4 regions of the Streptomyces sp. HSS9-12 genome follow, and region 2 is predicted to be linked to each of the others. Evidence: riboswitches for the same ligand, from Rfam matches in the RefSeq annotation. Region 2 holds a riboswitch; each other region holds the start of a gene.

Region 1 (3,767 bases), on a different contig from region 2:
TGGCGGTACTGGTGGTCGCGTACCAGCCCGGTGGTCGCAAGGTCGCCCAGCAGCGCGGTGACGCCCTGTGCCGCGCCGTCCAGAAGGCCGGGGCGGAAGGCGTAGACGGTCAGGGTCACTGTCAGGGCCTGCCGCCGGAAGGGCAGGGTCGTGCTGGAGCGCACGCCCGCGTCCAGCGCCTTGGCCCGGTACACCGGCCAGCGCTCGTCGTAGAGCAGATCCTCCGCCGCCGCCGGATGCCCGGTCTCCAGCGCGACCGGTATCGGCCCGTCCGCGGTCTCCCACTGCACCGACACCAGGGCCGACAGATCGGGGTGGGTGACCGCCGCCACCGGCTCGTGGTCCCCCGCCAGGACGCTGTACCGTACGCTCACCGTGGCCGCCGCGCCGCAGCACAGCGGGTTGCAGGAAGCCACCTGCTCCGCCAGCTGCGCCAGTCCCCGGTCCATCGCCCCCTCCTCGGGATCGAGGGGTATCTCCAGCGGGAAGTCCGCGCATTCGATCATGGGAAGGTTCGCACTTCCTGGGGCGGCGTGCGGGGCGGGAGTACGGCGTCCTCGGCCGGCGGCTCGCCGGGCGTCCGGAACAGCTGTGCCGTGCCGGTGGCCGTCAGCAGGTTCGCCAGCTGTCGGCGCGGATTGAGCAGCCGGAACCGCACCCCGGCGTCGCGTGCCCAGGTGCGGGCGTGGATCAGAGCGTTCAGGCCCGAGCAGTCACAGAAGGACACACCCCCCATATCGATGGCGAGGTCGTCCAGCGGCTCATGCGTGCATTCCGAGATGGCCAGTCGCAGGACAGGGGCGGTGTCGATGTCCAGCTCCCCGGCCACCTCGATCACGGCTTCCCGGCCCGAGATCGTGGTCTGCACATCGAGAGGGGTCGCGAGCTGCATATCTGTCCGCCTCCCAACTATCGGGACGCGCTCGTCGTCGCCGCACGGTCCCCGACACCGTGAGAGTCCTGCGCCGGCTGCCGCCTCAGTTCGTCATCCGAGCCTGGCTTTCGAGAGTCGGCTTCCATCGATCCTCATCCCGGCTGATTTTCCTGTCAACAGAAGCACGAATTGCGGGGCCCATTGATTGATCCCGAAAATTCTTCACCAGCTGCGATCAGGGAATTACGCCGAGAAACTGGCAGGAGCATGACTACGGGCCGCGACACGGAATCGATCCGCCGGCATGTATCGCAGAGCACCAAGGTCCATTCGTATCAAGGAACTTGACACGACGAGGCGCCCACCTCCGGCAGTGCGGGGGTGGGCGCCTCGGTCAGGGTCGGTCCCCCGTGCCTTGGGCCAGGGGAGTCCTCGGATCGGCTCCTCAGATGGAGACGCCGTGCGCGCGCAGGTAGGCGAGCGGGTCGATGTCCGAGCCGAAGTCCGGGGTGGTGCGCACCTCGAAGTGCAGGTGCGGACCGGTGCTGTTGCCGGTGGAGCCGGAGAGGCCGAGCTGCTGGCCGCCGGTCACCTTCTGGCCGGCCTGGACGGACAGCGCGGACAGGTGGGCGTACTGGGCGTACTTGCCGTCGGCGAGCCGGATGACAACCTGGTTGCCGTACGAGCCGCCCCAGCCGGCCGAGACGACCTCACCCGCGCCGATGGCCTTCACCGGGGTGCCGGTGGGGACAGGGAAGTCGACACCGGTGTGGTAGCCCTTGGACCAGTGGCTGCCGGCAACGTGGTAGCCGGTACCCAGGACAGCGTTGCCGACCGGAGCGCTGAAGCCGGAGGCGGGAGCCGGAGCAGCCGCCTTCGCGGCGGGCTTCACGGCCGGCTTCGGCGCGGGCGCGGGCTTGGCGGCGGGCTTGGGGGCCTCGTGCTTCGGCTGCACCGGAGCGGCGGCCTGGGACACGCCGGGGAGAGCGAGCTTCTGGCCCGGACGGATCAGGTTCGGGTTGCCGCCGACGACCTCGCGGTTCTCCTGGTACAGCTTCTGCCAGCCGCCCTCGACGTGCTTGGTGGTGGCGATCCGCCACAGGCTGTCGCCGTGGACGACCGTGTAGGACTGGCCCTTCTTCAGCTGGGCGGCCGGAGCCGGAGCGGCCTTCGCCACGGGCTCGGCGGCGGGCTTGGCGGCGGGCTTGGCAGCGGGCTCGGCGGCGGGCTTGGCGGGGGCGGCCGGGGCGGGGCCGCCCTGGGTGAGGCCGGCCTTGACCGAGCACACCGGCCAGGCACTCGGGCCCTGGACGGCGAGGACCTTCTCAGCGATGGCGATCTGCTGGTCCTTGGTGGCCAGGTCGGCGCGCGGGGCGTACTGAGTGCCGCCGAAGGCCTCCCAGGTGGACTGCGTGAACTGCAGACCGCCGAAGAAGCCGTTGCCGGTGTTGATGCTCCAGTTGCCGCTGCTCTCGCACTCCGCGACCTTGTCCCAGGTGTCCACCGAGGCGGCCTGCGCGGTGGCCGTACCCAGCAGCGGAAGGGCGAGACCGGCGCCCCCGACGGCGACGGCGGCGAGCGAGGCGCGGGAGAAGCGGCTGGAACGAGGGCGGCGATGACGTCCGCGTGCAGACATAGGTACTTCCTCTCCTACGCCTGCGAGGTGAGCTGTCGGGTTCGGGCTGGAGTTGCCCGGCCGCGCATAAAGCAGCGTCAGGTGCTGCGGCGCGTCTTCACCCCAAGCCGGACCGTGCGGATGGCGCGGTACGGCACTTACCTGGTTCCCCCGCTCCTGCCGTGGTGCGTTTGTGGTCTCCCCCAGCCGGCGGCAGGATTCGGCGCTCCGGCGGATGGGTGCCACCCCGGTCGACTGGGCGGCGACGAGAAAACTAAGCGCAGGAAATTCTTTGGGACAAGTAGCCGGCATCCCGCCGAATCCCCATTTCGCAGATCAACTCGGCATTCCGTCACGCTATGCTGCCGATCGTGACCCGAGAGCGATATGTACTGCTGCCGACTAACGCTCATATTCGCTGGTAAAACTGCGAAGTTGACGGGAAAGGCACTTTTCAAGTGCCCGGCGTCACATCTCCGCCAAAGCGCGTTGTGATATCAGTCACCGGACAGCGGAATGACCGATTTGGTCGTGGAGTTCGGTTTGCCGAGAAGAAGGCCATAGAAAGGTCTTTGCCATGAAGGGTCGCCCCATAGAGGCGAGTTCCATGACCATAGAAGATCCCACCATGAACTGACAGGCCGTCAGGTGGCGGGTCGGTATGCGACCCGCCGCCACGACGGCCCGCACTGGTCAGCGAATGGGCAGCCCCGAGAGAGTGCGAGCGATGACAAGACGCTGGATCTCGCTCGTTCCCTCGAAAATGGTGTAAATCGCAGCATCGCGGTGCATTCGCTCCACCGGGTACTCGCGGGTGAAGCCGTTGCCCCCGAGGATCTGCATCGCCTGAGCCGTGACCTTCTTGGCCACCTCCCCGGCGTACAGCTTCGACATCGAGCCCTCCGCGGAGGTGAAGGCCTTGCCGGTGGCCGCCATCCAGGACGCCCGCCACACCAGGAGGCGGGCCGCGTCGATCTGGGTGCGCATATCGGCCAGCTGGAAGGCCACGCCCTGGTTGTCGATGATCGGGCGGCCGAACTGGACGCGGGTCCGCGCGTAGTCCAGGGCGACCTCGTACGCCGCACGCGCGATACCGACGGCCTGGGCGCCGACGGCGGGGCGAGAGGCCTCGAAGGTGGCCATGGCGGCGTTCTTCACGCTCCCCCCGCCTTCCTTGGCCGTACGGGCCCGCTCACGGGCGCGGGCCAGGCGCTCGTCGAGCTTCTCCTTGCCTCCCAGCAGGCAGTGGCCGGGTATGCGCACGTTCTCGAGGACGAC
Region 2 (3,767 bases):
CCTCCTCGGCCTCCTGGTGCAGCTGGTCGACCTTCGCCTTCACCTCGGCCGGGGTGAGCCGGGGCTCGGCGTGCACCGCGCTGTCGAGGGTCGTGACGCTCGCGGCGCCGGCGAGAGCGAGCGCCGCGGCCGTACGGGCGGTGGTGCGGCTGAGCGTTCGGTGTTTGGGCTTTCTGTGCGAGGCCATGACGGCCGTCACATCCTTCTCACAATGGTGCGTACGTGCTGGGGGAGTGGCGTGGTGACGCTAGAGCCGCCGGACGTCATAAGGCCCTGAGATGACGGGAATTGGGCGGTTTGATCGTGGCCGTGAACGGAAGGTCCGGGTGATTTGCCGCAGGTCTGGGAATTTGCATCGCTGCTGTGACCGATGCCGCGATTGACGCACACCTCGGTGCTGGGCGCTGATATGGGCCCGGCTAGGCTCCGCCGCATGGACATACTCATCAATGCCTTCGTCGGCCTGCACATCATCGGCATCGCGGCCCTGCTCGGCGGATTCTTCACGCAGATGAAGGCGATGAGTGCGGGAGCGGCCCGCTTCGTCCCGGGCATGCTGCACGGCGCACTGACCATGCTCGTCACGGGCGTCGCACTGGTGGGCCTGAACGAGGCCGACGGTCAGGCCGTGAACAACATCAAGATCGGCGTGAAGCTGGCGCTGCTGGTCGTCATCCTCGGCCTGGTCTACGTCAAGCGGGACGAGGAGAAGGCCGGCAAGGCGGAGTTCGGGGCGGTCGGCCTGCTCACGATGGCCAACGTGTTCATCGCGGTCCTCTGGACCTGACGGCGGCGTCGCCCCTCCTCAAAGCTGGTGGCGCCGGCGCCCGGCGGCGGGGGCAAAGAGCCCACCCCGCAGGCGGGCGCCGGCGCCTGTCGGTGAAGGCGAGCCCGGCCGGAAGCGGACTGGCCCGCCCGCCCGGGGCCCGCCGCAGGCGGCTACGCCGGCCGCACGGCGCCGTAGATCGGCATGTAGTAGATCGACTCGGTACGGACGTTCTCCCCCGGCTTCGGCGCGTGGATCATCTGCCCGTCGCCGATGTAGATCCCGACGTGGCTGATGTCGTTGTAGAAGAAGACCAGGTCACCCGGCTGAAGGTCGGACGTGGCGACCCGGGTGCCGACCTTCACCTGGTCCCAGGTGGTGCGCGGGAGCGAGACGCCGGCGGCCTTCCAGGCGGCCTGGGTCAGCCCTGAGCAGTCGAAGGAGTTCGGGCCGGTGGCGCCCCAGACGTACGGCTTGCCGATCTGGGCCCGTGCGAAGTCGAGCACCTTGGCGGCCTTCGCGGCGTATGTGTCCGCGCTGGTGCTCGTCCCGGTGCCGGTGCTGTCGCCCGTGCTCTGGCTCTGCTCCTGCGCCTGCTGCTCCTGCGCCTGCTGCTCCTGCCGGCGCTTCTCCGCGGCCGCCTGCTGACGCGCCAGCTCCGCCGCCTTGCGCTCGGCCGCTTCACGCTTCTCGCGCTCGATCGCCGCCAGCCGGGCGCGCTCCTCGGCGGTCAGCTTCGACAGCAGGTCACGGGCCTCGGCGAGCTTGCGCTGGACCGACTCCTTGCTGCTCCGCAGCTGCTCCTGCGAATCGGTCAGCGTCGTCACGCTGCGCGCCGCTTCGGCGCGCTTCCGCGTGGTCTCCTCCTGCTGGGTCTGGAATTCCGAGACCGCCTGCTGCTGCCGGCCCGTCATCCGCTCCAGCATGTGGTCCTGGTCGAAGTAGTCCTGCGGATCCGAGGCCAGCAGCAGGGTCGCGGTCGGGGCCATCCCGCCGTTGCGGTACTGCGCGGCGGCATAGCTGCCGAGGATGCGCCGCGCCTCGTTGAGCTTCTCCGTCTGGCGTGCGACGTCGTCCAGCAGCCGGTCGGCCCGGACGCGCTGCTGCTCGGTGCGCTCCTTGGCCGCGTTGTACTTCTCGGTGGCGGTCCCCGCCTGCCGGTAGAGCTCGTCGACCTTGCGCTGGACCTCTTCGATCGACTGCTTCGGCTCGCTCGGCGCGGCACCGGCGTTCTGCGTGAAAAACGTCGCCGAAGCGAGGGCGGCCGTCGTCAGGCCGACCGCGGTGCGGCGTGAGTGATGTGCAGCGAGTATTCCGGTCCGCGGTTTGCGGTGCGACGCCAAGGCGCGCGTCTCCTTCCGTGGACCGCCTACCGGGTTAGCTGTCGGGTTCGGGCGATCGGAAGGTTGCCCTACGGTCCGTACGCGCACGAGTGCGCGATACGCGGTGCGCGCGTACTGACCGATTCACCCCGGTCTTGCATGTGGGTCCCCGGCTCCGGGTGCCTGTCCTGTCAGGGATGGCAGAGCCGGATTCGGCGGAGGCAGCCCGTGCTGACGCTGTTCGCCGGCGAGGGGTTCGGGCCGCCTGATCGAGCACCGTAGCCAACGCGTGGGGCTTCTGTGAAGACTGATGTGCGATATGCCCGAAACCTCGTCGTGACCAATTCGTTGTGCGCTGCACGAGGTGAGGTTTTTCGCCGTCCCGGCCGTGTTCAGTGGATGACTGGGCGACAATCCCCCGACCCGGAGCGCCGCGTTGGTGAAGCGGTGTGGGCTGTCGGTGGAGCGGCCTAGACTCGGTGGGCGATGAGCAGCCTCTTTGACGACAGCTTTCTGGCGGACCTCGAGCCCTCCGACGACGAGCACCCGCCGCCCGAGGACACCACCGGGCCCGAGGGCACGGCTGTGCCCGCGCCCGAGGGCGAACCGGCGGACCTCTTCGGTGGCGCCCTCGGCGCTCCGGTGGACCGGGACGCGTACTACCGGGACGGCGCTGTCCGGCCCGTCGTCGACCCCGCCGTGCTGCTCGAGGGGCTGAACGACCAGCAGAAGTCCGCCGTGGTGCACACCGGTTCGCCGCTGCTCATCGTCGCCGGCGCCGGGTCCGGCAAGACCCGGGTGCTCACCCACCGGATCGCGTACCTGCTCGCCCACCGCGGTGTCCACCCCGGACAGATCCTCGCGATCACCTTCACCAACAAGGCCGCGGGCGAGATGAAGGAGCGCGTCGAGGCTCTGGTCGGACCCCGGGCGAAGGCCATGTGGGTCTCCACCTTCCACAGTGCCTGCGTGCGCATCCTGCGCCGGGAGAGCAAGAAGCTCGGCTTCACCTCCAGCTTCTCGATCTACGACGCCGCCGACTCCAAGCGCCTGATGTCCCTGGTCTGCCGTGACCTGGACCTGGACCCCAAGCGCTACCCCCCGAAGTCCTTCAGCGCGAAGATCTCCAACCTCAAGAACGAGCTCATCGACGAGGAGACCTTCGCCGGGCAGGCGTCGGACGGTTTCGAGAAGACGCTCGCCGAGGCGTACGCGCTGTACCAGTCGAGGCTCCGCGAGGCCAACGCCCTGGACTTCGACGACATCATCATGACCACCGTGCACCTGCTGCAGGCGTTCCCGGACGTCGCCGAGCACTACCGGCGCCGCTTCCGGCACGTCCTGGTCGACGAGTACCAGGACACCAACCACGCCCAGTACACGCTGGTGCGCGAGCTGGTCGGGACCGGCGAGCACAGCGGGGAGCTGTGCGTCGTCGGCGACGCCGACCAGTCGATCTACGCCTTCCGCGGGGCGACCATCCGCAACATCCTCCAGTTCGAGGAGGACTACCCGGACGCCACCACGATCCTGCTGGAGCAGAACTACCGCTCCACCCAGACGATCCTCAACGCCGCCAACGCCGTCATCGAGCGGAACGAGAACCGCCGCCCCAAGAACCTGTGGACCGACGCCGGTGCCGGCGCCGCGATCACCGGCTATGTCGCGGACAACGAGCA
Region 3 (3,767 bases), on a different contig from region 2:
TTCATCAACCGCGTGGTGCGCCGTAGCGGCCGGCAGCTCGCCTCGGCGCGCGGGATCGCAGAGGCGGCGCAGCGGGCCGTACTGCCGATGCCCGACGAGCGCATCGGCGGCCTGCGGATCGCGGCGCGCTATGTGGCGGCTCATGCGGACGCCCGGATCGGCGGCGATCTCTACGCGGTGCACGACACCCCGTACGGCGTGCGGCTGGTTGTGGGCGATGTGCGGGGCAAGGGGCTGGGGGCGGTGGAGATGGTGACGATCGCCCTTGGCGCCTTCCGGGAGGCCGCCGAGCACGAGCCGACCCTGGAGGCCGTCGCCGTACGGCTGGAACACGCGCTGCAGCGGGAGGCTGCGCGGCGGGACGGGCACGACCGGTTCGAGGGCTTTACCACGGCCGTGCTCGCCGAGGTGCCGGTCGGCGCGCCCACACTGTGGCTGCTCAACCGCGGCCACCCCGCGCCACTGCTGCTGCTCCCGGACGGCACTGTGCGCGACACCGGGCCGGGAATGCCCGCGCTGCCGCTGGGGATGGGGGAGTTGGGCGAGGAGAAGGACCGGGTGGAGGAGTTCCCCTTTCCGGACGGCGCCACGCTGCTGCTGTACACGGACGGGGTGTCCGAGGCCCGGGACGAGGACGGCGAGTTCTACGACGTGCAGGAGAGGCTGCGGGGCCGGCAGTTTCCCGGCCCCGACGCCCTGCTCGACGCGATCGTCGAGGACGTGGCGCGGCATACGGGCGGGGCGGCCGCGGACGACATGGCGTTGCTGGCGGTCAGCCGGCCGGGGGAGCGGCAGCCGGTGCGCCGCCGGACGGTGGGGCTGACGCGCGGTTCGTCGGGGGACCGGCCCGTCGGCTCGTCTCACGGTGCGTGATCGACTGGCGCCGCTCCGGATAACGACTGACCAACAATCAGCGGTGACTGGTTTTCCACTGGACGATCAAGTCGCCCGGAAAGCGCCACTCTTGTCCATTTAAGTCCTGGCCGGAACGCGTAGGGATTACGGGAACAGCTTGGAATTCGGCACCCGGGTCTATTAACGTTCGATAACGCAGCGCGGTCGTCACAGCCGCCACAAGAGGCGGCGCCGTGCGCAATCGCCGAATCCCGCACGAGCACCACCCAAGACAAGATCCAGAAACAGCAGTAACACCAGCACCAAGGGAACCGGGGAACCACCACCCAGGGGTGAATCGGGCGCCTCCCGCGGAGGGGCCCGTAGGAGACCTTCCTGCTCCGAACCCGTCAGCTAACCCGGTAGGCGAGAAGGAAGGAAAGGAGTGCGCCCGCGTGGCGTCCAAGCCCCCTGCCCCCGAGCCCTGGTTCGACGAACCCGCTGACTACGGCTTCAGCGACGACCCGGCCCCCGGCGAGTGGAACCCGACCGCCGAAAGCCTTGCCCCGGTGCGCGGCAGGCACCGCGTCGCCAAGCAGCGCGGGGGAGGCATGGCCCGCAGCGGCGCCGTCCTCGGTGTCGGCATGATCGCCGCGGTCGGCGCGGGCGGCATGGCCTCGGCCAAGGAACGGCCTCCGCTTCCCATCTCCATGCCGGACCTCTCGCACGTCGCGGACGAGTTCCCGGACGCGGGCCAGTTGCCCGGCATCGGACAGCTGATGCCGGACTCCTCGGACAACACCGCGGCCGCCCCGCTCACCCAGGCCGGCCTCACCACCGACGAAGCGGCGGACGGCACCGGCGCCGGCGAGGCGCTGCGGGCCCGCATCATGCGCCAGGCCGAGCAGCAGGAGACCGCCGCCGATGAGGCTCAGCGCGAAGCCGCCGAGGAGGCGGCGGCCAAGCAGGCCGCAGCGCAGGCCGCGCAGCGCAAGGAGGAGGCAGACGCCGCGCGGAAGGCGGCCGAGGCAGAGGCACGGCGGAAGGCGGCGGAGGAGGCCCGGCGCAAGGCCGAGGCCGAGCGGCTGGCCAAGCTGGCCGCCAGCTACACCCTGCCGACGTCCTCGTACACGCTCACGGCCGGCTTCGGCCAGGCGGGCGACCTGTGGTCCGCCGACCACACCGGACAGGACTTCGCGGCGCCGACCGGCACCCCGGTGAAGGCGGTGCACGGCGGCACCATCACCGAGGCCGGATGGGCCGGCTCGTACGGCTACCGGATCGTGCTCAAGCTCAGCGACGGCACCGAGATCTGGTACTGCCATCTGTCGTCGATCGTGCAGTCGTCCGGCCAGGTGTCGACGGGCGAGGTCATCGGCCGCGTCGGCGCCACCGGCAATGTCACCGGCCCGCACCTCCACCTCGAGGTACGGCCGGGTGGCGGCTCCCCGATAGACCCGATGCCCTGGCTGCGTCAGCACGGTCTGAACCCCTGACGGTCATGGCCCTTCGGCCCCCGGTGATGCTGGAACAGCCGGTGTCACCGGGGTGTTGATGTCACATATGGCTGACAGCGCGGGCGGCGGGTGCTCGCGGCCCTCGACGAGATCGCGCGGGCGCACGGGGTGGAGGCCGCGACGGTGGCCCTGGCCTGGCTGGCGGCGCAGCCGACGGTGGCGGCGCCCATCGCCAGCGCGCGGACCGTCGAACAACTCCCGGCGCTGCTGGCCCTGGCCGACCTCCGCCTCACGGAGGCGGAACTGAACACCTTGACGACGGCCTCGGCCTGACCGATCCCGGTTCAGGGCTCCGCCCAATTTCCGGGGCCTGGGGCGGAAGCCCGGCCGCAGGCGTCAGCTGCCGGGCGCGCCGTACCGTCCGTAGGGGGACTGAGGGTGGTACGGCCCGGGGCCGACTCCTGGCGGCGGGGCCGAGTACGGGCCGGAAGTGTGGGGCCCTGGGGCCGGGTACGGGCCCGGTCCTTGCCCGGTCGTCGGCCAGGGCCCGTACCCGGAGGGCGCTCCGTACAGAGACCCCGGCGGCATCCCGTACGGCACCCCCTGCGGCCCCCACGGCCGGACCGTCACCGCCGCCGCCTGCACCAGCGCCGGCTGCGCCACGTCCTTCCGCTGCCACAAGTGGTGCAGCAACTCCTGCTCCCGGGCGGCGAAGTCCGCCCCGGCCGCCCCCCGGTGCGCCCGCTGCCGCAGAAAGGCCAGGGCCGTGGCGAACCCCACGTACTCGGCCACCGCACGGGCCGCCGCCGGCCCGTGGGCGCGGCGCGCGACACTGCGGGCCAGCGCCCGGGCCTTCATCGAGGACAGTGCGTACGTCTCCGGCGGCGCCAGCCAGCCCGCTGCCACATACGCGGGAAGCTGGCCGCGTACGGTCTTCAGCTCGTTGCCCCGGGACCAGATCACCAGCCAGGTCAGCAGGCCGAAGACCGGGACCATGAACATGCCGTAGACGGCGAGGAAGCCCAGTCCGCCGAGCGTGGCGGAACCGTTCCAGACGGCGTGCAGCACCATCGCCGTCAGCAGCCCGGCGAGCGGCGCGAGGATGCGGCGGGCGCGCTGGCGCGTCGCGGCCAGGGCCGCGACGCCGAAGCCGATCCCTGTCAGCGCCGTGAACAGCGGGTGGGCGAACGGCGACATCACGATGCGGATGAAGAAGGTCGCGGCGGTGACCGACTGGAGGCCGAACGAGCCGACCGCCTGATCCTCGCCGAAGGCATTGCCGAGATAGAGGATGTTCTCGGTGAAGGCGAAGCCCGTGGCGGTCATTCCGGCGATGACGACGCCGTCGACGATGCCGTCGAAGTCACGGCGGCGGAAGACGAACAGCAGCAGCACAGCGGCGCCTTTCGCGCTCTCCTCCACGACAGGGGCGACGACGGCGGCGCTCCAGGTGTCGGCCTCGCTGCGGGAGAACTC
Region 4 (3,767 bases), on a different contig from region 2:
CTCCACGTGATCTTCACTACATCGTGTTGTGATGTGTCCGTGGGCGCCGCTAACTTCGGGCTTCGATTCACTGGCAACATCCGTAACGCGAAAGGCAACCGTATGCGCTCCGGGAACGGTCGACACCGCCGCCCCCGTCAGGCCCCGGCCATCGTCGTCACCGCCGGGGTGACCGGCGCGGGGATCGCGCTGCCGCTGTTCGGCGCAGCGGGCGCGCACGCCGCGGATGCCGAGACCTGGGACCGGGTCGCCCAGTGCGAGAGCGGCGGCATGTGGAGCGCCAACACCGGCAACGGCTACTACGGCGGGCTGCAGTTCGCCCTGCAGACCTGGAACGACTTCGGTGGCCGGGATTACGCCCCGCGTCCCGACCTCGCCAGCCGCTCCGAGCAGATCGTCATAGCCGAGAAGGTGCTCGACGCGGAAGGCGCCAACAAGGCCTGGCCCAGCTGCGCGCTGAAGACCGGACTTGCTCTGGACGACGTCATCCCGGATGTGGACGCAGGCGGTACGCAGTCGTCCGAGCCTGAGCCGGAGCCGGGTTCGACCAGGACTGCCAAGCCCGACAAGTCCGACTCGCACGACGCCGCGCCGTCCGACGAGGCGGACAGCGGAAGCCGGGCGGCGGACCGTACGGAGGAGCCGGGCGGGAACCTCGCGAGCGACTCCCCGGCGCACGCCGAGCCCGGTACCGGCAGGCACCGTGGTGAACCGGCGCCGGAGGACCACAACGGCGAGGCCCGCGACGGTGGCCGGCACGCTTCGCGGGACGGGGGCTCGGGCCGTACGGAGCCCGCGGAAGGCCGATACGTGGTCCGCCCGGGTGACAATCTCTCAGAAATCGCCCAAGAGCAGGCATTCACTGGCGGTTGGCCCGCCCTCTACGCGTCCAACAAGGATCTCATCGGCTCCGATCCCGATCTGATCCTGCCTGGTCAGCGGCTGGTTCTCGACGGCTCTCAGCAGTAGTTCGGGCCAATTCCCCCTGAACTGCCCCGAATGCGAATCGGGATGACATCACCCTAACGGGCGCGGTTGCGCTGTCTGATACCCCCTCATCGGCTCTCACCTGCGGAGATATCTGTTTCTGAGGGGGTGACAGCGGCAGTTGTGGAGAAATGTCAGGCTTTGAACCCTTGATCCGGTGTGCTTAACGTCTGATTGTTCCGCAACAGCGGGCACCGCCGATCGCCACGCCGAATCCTGCCGGGCGTTCGGTGGTCAGTCGAGGCGTAAGCGCCGCAGGCAGGAGCGGGGGACCCAGGTAAGCGCCGTACGCGCCCGCCGACAGCGGCAGGCCGGCCGGCTAGGGGTGAAGCCCAGTGCGGGAGCACTCGGCCGGGCACTCACAGCCCGAACCCGACAGCTCACCTCGCAGGCGTCGGTGAGGAGACCCCGTCATGGTGAATTCCGGCTCCGAGGGCATCAAGCACAAACGCACACACTATTCCCCATTCCTGTCCCGAGACGACGACCCGCGGCCCTTTCCGGCCCCCCGCATCGCCGCCCGCGCTCTCGTCGCCCTCGTCGGTGCTGCCTGCACCGCACTGCTGACCGGCGTCGAGTCCGCCTCCGCCGCCTCCGCCTCCATGTGGGAGCGGGTCGCCGCGTGCGAGTCCGGAGGCAACTGGTCCGCCAACACCGGCAACGGCTACTACGGCGGTCTGCAGTTCTCCCGGTCCAGCTGGGCCGCAGCCGGCGGCACCAGATACGCACCGCGCGCCGACCTCGCCACCAAGGCGCAGCAGATCGCCATCGCCGAAAAGCTGCTCGCGATGCAGGGCCCGCGTGCCTGGGGCTGTGCCACCCGCGCCGGCCTGACCGCCGGCGGCCCGCGCGCGAAGGTCCGCGCCGGGCGCTCCAGTGCCGACCGGGCCGCCCACGCCCGGCCCGCCCGCGTCGACCACCCCCGGCATTCGGTGCGCAAGGCCGGCCGGACGGGCGGCGCGTACACGGTCAAGCGTGGCGACACCCTCTCCGCGATCGCCTCAGCCCACGGCGTCCGGGGCGGCTGGCGCCGGCTCTACGCCCTCAACGACGACGCCCTGGTCAACGCCAATCTGATCCATCCCGGCCAGCGACTCCACCTGGGCTGACAGCGACCCTCCTCGGGACCGCCCTGTCCTGGCCAGCTGTTTCTGCCGTAATAAGGTCCTTTGGGCGCCTTTTCGTCTCGCCGGACGGTCGGTCGGCAGGCGCCGGGCCACAGGGCGGTTAGGCTCATGCCGCAGAGCCACAGAGACACTGCGTTTCAGAGTCAATCCCAGAAGGAGATGCTCGTGCCGTCCATCGACGTCGTCGTAGCCCGGGAGATCCTCGACTCGCGAGGAAACCCAACGGTCGAGGTCGAGGTCGGCCTCGACGACGGCAGCACCGGCCGTGCTGCCGTGCCCTCCGGTGCCTCCACCGGTGCGTTCGAGGCCCTCGAGCTCCGCGACGGTGACAAGAACCGCTACAACGGCAAGGGTGTCGAGAAGGCCGTCCTCGCCGTCATCGAGCAGATCGGCCCCGAGCTCGTCGGTTACGACGCCACCGAACAGCGGCTGATCGACCAGGCGATGTTCGACCTGGACGCCACCCCCGACAAGTCCTCGCTCGGCGCCAACGCCATCCTCGGCGTCTCCCTCGCCGTCGCGCACGCCGCCGCCGAGGCCTCCGACCTGCCGCTCTTCCGCTACCTCGGTGGCCCGAACGCGCACCTCCTGCCCGTCCCGATGATGAACATCCTCAACGGCGGAGCCCACGCGGACTCCAACGTCGACATCCAGGAGTTCATGATCGCCCCGATCGGCGCGGAGTCCTTCTCCGAGGCCCTGCGCTGGGGCGCGGAGACCTACCACGCGCTCAAGGGCGTGCTGAAGGAGCGCGGCCTGTCCACCGGCCTGGGCGACGAGGGCGGCTTCGCCCCGAACCTGGAGTCCAACCGCGCCGCGCTCGACCTGATCGTCGAGGCCATCCAGAAGGCCGGCTACACCCCCGGCCAGGACATCGCGCTCGCGCTCGACGTCGCCGCCACCGAGTTCTACAAGGACGGCGCGTACGAGTTCGAGGGCACGTCCCGCTCCGCCGCCGAGATGACCGCGTACTACGCCGAGCTCGTCGACGCGTACCCGCTGGTCTCCATCGAGGATCCGCTGAACGAGGAGGACTGGGAGGGCTGGAAGACCATCACCGACCAGCTCGGGGACAAGGTCCAGCTCGTGGGCGACGACCTGTTCGTCACCAACCCGGAGCGCCTGCAGCGCGGCATCGACATGGGCGCCGCCAACGCCCTGCTGGTCAAGGTCAACCAGATCGGCTCGCTGACCGAGACCCTCGACGCCGTCGAGCTCGCCCAGCGCAACGGCTTCAAGTCCATGATGTCCCACCGCTCCGGTGAGACCGAGGACGTCACCATCGCCGACCTGGCCGTCGCCACCAACTGCGGCCAGATCAAGACCGGCGCCCCGGCCCGCTCGGACCGTGTCGCCAAGTACAACCAACTGCTGCGCATCGAAGAGATCCTGGACGACGCGGCGGAGTACGCGGGCCGCTCCGCGTTCCCGCGGTTCCGCCCCGCGAACCGGTAAGCAATCAGCCAGGCACGCCTGACGTACGTCCCCGCGCCCGGTCCCGTACCGTGGCCGGGGACGTACGTACGTTGTGACGCAGGGACCAGGCCGACCAGGGGAGGCGACGTGGCCGCGGACCGGGAGCGGTTCTCCACGGCGACCAGGCTGAAGGCGCTCGGTGAGCAGGCGGCCGCTCGCGTCTACCGCGCCCAGTCC

The links. Region 2 has a riboswitch for cyclic di-AMP ahead of ACY34J_RS09195 (C40 family peptidase). Riboswitches for the same ligand answer to the same signal wherever they lie in the genome.
Region 1: another riboswitch for cyclic di-AMP. It lies ahead of ACY34J_RS03475 (transglycosylase family protein); the one in region 2 lies ahead of ACY34J_RS09195 (C40 family peptidase).
Region 3: another riboswitch for cyclic di-AMP. It lies ahead of ACY34J_RS22580 (M23 family metallopeptidase); the one in region 2 lies ahead of ACY34J_RS09195 (C40 family peptidase).
Region 4: another riboswitch for cyclic di-AMP. It lies ahead of ACY34J_RS15350 (transglycosylase family protein); the one in region 2 lies ahead of ACY34J_RS09195 (C40 family peptidase).

What each region holds. Positions count from the first base shown of each region.
Region 1 covers NZ_JBUEGC010000004.1:76,043-79,809, forward strand. Annotated here, with positions in the region: gene ACY34J_RS03465 (ANTAR domain-containing response regulator) at 1-506, opposite strand, end outside; gene ACY34J_RS03470 (STAS domain-containing protein) at 503-892, opposite strand; gene ACY34J_RS03475 (transglycosylase family protein) at 1,320-2,510, opposite strand; cyclic di-AMP (ydaO/yuaA leader) riboswitch at 2,513-2,689, opposite strand; gene ACY34J_RS03480 (acyl-CoA dehydrogenase family protein) at 3,183-3,767, opposite strand, start outside.
Region 2 covers NZ_JBUEGC010000012.1:105,178-108,944, forward strand. Annotated here, with positions in the region: gene ACY34J_RS09185 (C40 family peptidase) at 1-187, opposite strand, end outside; gene ACY34J_RS09190 (hypothetical protein) at 434-787, shown strand; gene ACY34J_RS09195 (C40 family peptidase) at 940-2,109, opposite strand; cyclic di-AMP (ydaO/yuaA leader) riboswitch at 2,118-2,316, opposite strand; gene pcrA (DNA helicase PcrA) at 2,575-3,767, shown strand, end outside.
Region 3 covers NZ_JBUEGC010000047.1:17,729-21,495, reverse strand. Annotated here, with positions in the region: gene ACY34J_RS22585 (PP2C family protein-serine/threonine phosphatase) at 1-873, shown strand, start outside; cyclic di-AMP (ydaO/yuaA leader) riboswitch at 1,140-1,277, shown strand; gene ACY34J_RS22580 (M23 family metallopeptidase) at 1,290-2,330, shown strand; partial or broken gene ACY34J_RS22575 (aldo/keto reductase) at 2,406-2,624, shown strand; gene ACY34J_RS22570 (PrsW family intramembrane metalloprotease) at 2,688-3,767, opposite strand, start outside.
Region 4 covers NZ_JBUEGC010000024.1:87,492-91,258, forward strand. Annotated here, with positions in the region: gene ACY34J_RS15345 (transglycosylase family protein) at 103-969, shown strand; cyclic di-AMP (ydaO/yuaA leader) riboswitch at 1,228-1,396, shown strand; gene ACY34J_RS15350 (transglycosylase family protein) at 1,401-2,096, shown strand; gene eno (phosphopyruvate hydratase) at 2,280-3,569, shown strand; gene ACY34J_RS15360 (FtsB family cell division protein) at 3,678-3,767, shown strand, end outside.